2 regions of the Paenibacillus sp. sgz302164 genome follow, and region 2 is predicted to be linked to the other one. Evidence: a T-box and tRNA genes for the amino acid it is inferred to sense, from the RefSeq annotation. Region 2 holds a T-box; the other holds one or more tRNA genes.
The links. A T-box is a leader RNA that pairs with one kind of tRNA and senses whether it is charged. The one in region 2 lies ahead of trpS (tryptophan--tRNA ligase), so its partner is inferred to be a tRNA-Trp.
Positions count from the first base shown of each region.

Region 1: it has a tRNA-Trp gene. The T-box ahead of trpS (tryptophan--tRNA ligase) is inferred to sense a tRNA for this amino acid. The anticodon was not compared.

Region 1 is NZ_JBVYOL010000002.1:197-2,363, forward strand. It holds tRNA gene AC0LWT_RS03565 (tRNA-Asn) at 1-12, shown strand, start outside; tRNA gene AC0LWT_RS03570 (tRNA-Ser) at 19-110, shown strand; tRNA gene AC0LWT_RS03575 (tRNA-Glu) at 149-220, shown strand; tRNA gene AC0LWT_RS03580 (tRNA-Val) at 271-346, shown strand; tRNA gene AC0LWT_RS03585 (tRNA-Met) at 355-431, shown strand; tRNA gene AC0LWT_RS03590 (tRNA-Asp) at 465-541, shown strand; tRNA gene AC0LWT_RS03595 (tRNA-Phe) at 563-638, shown strand; tRNA gene AC0LWT_RS03600 (tRNA-Thr) at 654-729, shown strand; tRNA gene AC0LWT_RS03605 (tRNA-Tyr) at 768-849, shown strand; tRNA gene AC0LWT_RS03610 (tRNA-Trp) at 861-934, shown strand; tRNA gene AC0LWT_RS03615 (tRNA-His) at 948-1,023, shown strand; tRNA gene AC0LWT_RS03620 (tRNA-Gln) at 1,046-1,117, shown strand; tRNA gene AC0LWT_RS03625 (tRNA-Gly) at 1,126-1,200, shown strand; tRNA gene AC0LWT_RS03630 (tRNA-Cys) at 1,210-1,283, shown strand; tRNA gene AC0LWT_RS03635 (tRNA-Leu) at 1,291-1,379, shown strand; tRNA gene AC0LWT_RS03640 (tRNA-Leu) at 1,405-1,483, shown strand; gene AC0LWT_RS03645 (sensor histidine kinase) at 1,841-2,167, shown strand, end outside.
Region 2 is NZ_JBVYOL010000002.1:283,629-285,795, reverse strand. It holds gene trpS (tryptophan--tRNA ligase) at 379-1,362, opposite strand; T-box leader at 1,411-1,688, opposite strand; gene AC0LWT_RS04690 (permease) at 1,805-2,167, shown strand, end outside.

The sequences.
Region 1 (2,167 bases), 280 kb from region 2:
TTCGGGGAGCCACATTATGGAGAGGTGTCCGAGTTGGCCGAAGGAGCACGATTGGAAATCGTGTAGGCGTCACAAGCGTCTCGAGGGTTCGAATCCCTCTCTCTCCGCCACTTTACAACTCGCAGTAAATGAAGTAATATGCTATCAAGGCCCGTTGGTCAAGGGGTTAAGACACCTCCCTTTCACGGAGGTAACAGGGGTTCGAATCCCCTACGGGTCATAAGGATTCATCATGCAAAGGAATTTGCGAAGTTGATTCCAATATCCCATGGAGGCTTAGCTCAGCTGGGAGAGCATCTGCCTTACAAGCAGAGGGTCGGCGGTTCGATCCCGTCAGCCTCCACCATATATCGACGCGGGGTGGAGCAGCCCGGTAGCTCGTCGGGCTCATAACCCGAAGGCCGCAGGTTCAAATCCTGCCCCCGCAACCAACCTCCTGAAGGTTGAGGAGTTTTATCTAGTGTGGAGCCGTGGTGTAGAGGCCTAACATGCCTGCCTGTCACGCAGGAGACCGCGGGTTCGAATCCCGTCGGCTCCGCCATTTTTAACCATGAAAGTGCAAGGCTCGGTAGCTCAGTCGGTAGAGCAGAGGACTGAAAATCCTCGTGTCGGCGGTTCGATTCCGTCCCGAGCCACCATGAACAACCTAATATGCCGTTGTAGCTCAATTGGTAGAGCAACTGACTTGTAATCAGTAGGTTGGGGGTTCAAGTCCTCTCGACGGCACCATTACTTTTTCGGTGATCCCGATTAAGGTTTAGTTTTGCGGAGGCTTAGTGAAGTGGCTAAACACGACAGACTGTAAATCTGTTCTCTTCGAGTTCGGTGGTTCGAATCCATCAGCCTCCATTTTCTTATCTAGGGGCATAGTTTAAAGGTAGAACAAAGGTCTCCAAAACCTTTGGTGTGGGTTCGATTCCTGCTGCCCCTGCCAATTTTAAACTATGGCGGTCGTGGCGAAGGGGTTAACGCACTGGTCTGTGGCTCCAGCATTCGTGGGTTCAAGTCCCATCGATCGCCCCATTTATTTCATCGAACTACATATTGGGGATTAGCCAAGCGGTAAGGCAACGGACTTTGACTCCGTCATGCCTAGGTTCGAATCCTAGATCCCCAGTACGATATGCGGAAGTGGCTCAGGGGTAGAGCATCGCCTTGCCAAGGCGAGGGTCGCGGGTTCGAATCCCGTCTTCCGCTCCATTACACTAAGGCGCCATAGCCAAGTGGTAAGGCAGAGCTCTGCAAAAGCTTTACCCCCAGTTCGAGTCTGGGTGGCGCCTCCACATTCAAGCCGGAGTGGCGGAATCGGCAGACGCACAGGACTTAAAATCCTGCGGTAGGTGACTACCGTACCAGTTCAAGTCTGGTCTTCGGCACCATGATTTACTCGCAACATTTTTATTTGCCGGCGTGGCGGAATGGCAGACGCGCTCGACTCAAAATCGAGTGGGAAACCGTGGAGGTTCGAGTCCTCTCGCCGGTATCGATGTTTACAATGAAATTCCTAATGGAGTGTATCCTTGGGAATTTTTTTGTTTTTATTATCCTTGTTTGCATGCCAAAACAAAAGCTCTCTGGAATGAATTTGCCGCGGCGAGATGCTGGAGAGGAGCTGCATAGAAGACTCATGAAATCTCAGGATTTCAGGGGTCTTCTTTTTGTTGACGCTATAAAGTAATAAAAGTGCTATGTACGTTCGATTCAATGGTAGAGCGCCGTTTCCAATTCCCGTATAATTAGTAGTCGCTTGTAAGTAACCGAGGCTCGTTAAAGGAGAATGCAGCAAGGAACTCGAAAGTGTTAGCAGGAAAACAAGCGAGGCGGGATGCATTTGAAAATAATGAACTCTGTGCGTTTCAAAATTTTTGTCGGCTTCGTGCTTGTGGTGGCGCCGCTGGTTATTTTTCTTATTTTCAACAATGTGTATTCGATGAATGTCGTACGCGATCAAATATCGCAAAATTACGGCAAGCTGTTGGAACAGTATGTGCTTGATACCGACAACACGTTGAAAGAGTTTGACAATTTTTTGCTCCATTTGTATAGCGACCCCGACGTGATCAATATGATCGTATACGATGAGCATGCGGATGAATATGTGCTCGCCAAGCAGAGGCTGTACAATAAATTGACGAAACAAATCGATATTTACAGTTTGATTAATACT
Region 2 (2,167 bases):
TACGGCGGCATACAAGATACCTCCCGTACATGTCCCGCCGTTTTCCGCCATTGGCCAGGGGCCCGAAAAACCTGCGAAAGTGCAGGTTTTTCCTCCTAAATTGGCTTATTTTGACGAAAAGCCTGCAAAAGTGCAGGAATTTTCGCTGAAAGTGAACCTGAGCCCATGTCCCCGCTGAAAAGCCTGCACAATTGCAGGAATTGTTCGTGGCTAGCGGATCGCGGGCAAAAATTCATGTATTTTTGCAGGTTTTCAACAGTCTGAACAATACAGGCATGACCGGTTCAACGGGGTAGACTTTGTTTCCCCCAGACCCATGTTAAAAAAAAGGAGCTCCGACAGCCGATGCGGCGGTCAAAGCTCCTTTTTTCGATTCTTTTACAACACCAGGAAGCCCATTCGTTTCTTCACTTCCGACAAAGTTGCGTCGGCGACTTCCGCTGCGTGCTGCGCGCCTTTTTTCAGCACGTCGTACACTTCGCCCGAACTGCGGATCTCGCGGTAACGCTGTTGAAGCGGCTCCAGGACGGCGACCAGGTGCTCGGCCAAATCCTTTTTGAACGGGCCGTACCCCTGGCCCTCGTATTTCGCTTCGATTTCCGCAACGGTCATGTCGGCAAAATGCGAGTAAATGCCGAGCAGATTGCTGACCTCCGGCTTGTTTTGCGGATCGTACTTCACCTCGCGGCCGGAATCCGTTACCGCGCGGCTCAGCTTTTTGCGGATAACGTCCGGCTCATCCAGCAGCGCGATATAGCTGCCTGCGTTCGGATTGCTCTTGCTCATTTTTTTCGACGCATCGTCCAGGGACATGACCCTTGCGCCGATCTCCGGCATATAAGGCTCCGGCATTGTGAAAAAATCGCCGAAACGATTGTTGAAGCGGTGCGCCAAATCGCGGGTAAGCTCCAAATGCTGCTTCTGGTCGTCGCCTACCGGGATCAGGTCGGCATTGTACAGCAGGATGTCAGCCGCCATCAGCGAAGGATACGTGAACAAGCCGGCGCCGACGGATTCCTTGCCCGCCGATTTGTCTTTGAACTGCGTCATCCGCTCCAGTTCGCCCATGTATGTCAGCGTCGTCAGCATCCATCCCAGCTCGGCATGTGCGTGAACGTGCGATTGCAGGAAAATCACCGCTTTGGCCGGATCGATCCCCGCCGCCAAATAAAGCGCCGCGACGGATTCCGTCTGCTCCTTCAGCGCCGCCGGCTCCTGGGGAACCGTAATCGCGTGCAAATCAACAATCATAAAAAAGCATTGATGCTGATGCTGTAATTTCGTAAAATTGCGGAGCGCCCCAATGTAATTGCCAATGGTCAGCTGTCCGCTCGGCTGAATGCCGGACAATACTCTTTTCATAAACGTAACGCCTCCTTGTATCGATCAACAACAAAAAGGCCTCCCGCCGCAAGGGACGAGGAGACCGTGGTACCACCCTAATTTGCCTTCGTGCGCGCCAGACGTGCGCCAAAAGACCTTCAGGCTCCGTTAACGGGGAGCGGCCGCTCAGCATACTAGCCGGATGCACATTCAGCATTCCGGCCCGGGTTCCGGAAAAGCGCGCATCTGCGTTCAGCGTCAAGCTCAAGGATCCATTCGGCTTGCCGGTTTCACCGGTTCGCACCAACCACCGGCTCTCTGGGAAACTTGAAGTCAAGCTTACTTGTTCCTGTCATCGCATTGATTTTCTATTATTATACACGCTCCCCGGGTAATGTCAACCGCGCATGTTGTCCTATCCGCTTTTCCTCCCACATACAATAGAAGCATATCCAATCGTCTCATAAAGGGGAAATGCGCCTTGTCTACGGCCTTTTACCGGTGGAGCCTTCCGGCTTCCGCCGCGATCTGCATGCTGCTTGCATTTTTAATCGTGACGACCAAAAAACTCCCAGGCATCATCGCTTTTGACGGAAAATTGCAGCTGGTGGCGCACGCGTTCATGGGCATTTTTCTCGATGCGCTCCCGTTTATGCTGCTCGGCATCGTCATGTCAACGATCGTGGAAACTTACGTTCCCGAATCGTTCATCCGCCGCATGACGCCGCGACACCCGCTCGGCGGCATCCTTTTCGCCTGCTTGCTGGGCGTATTGTTTCCGCTGTGCGAATGCGGCATGATTCCGTTCGTCCGCCGCTTAATGAAAAAAGGCATGCCCGTTTAC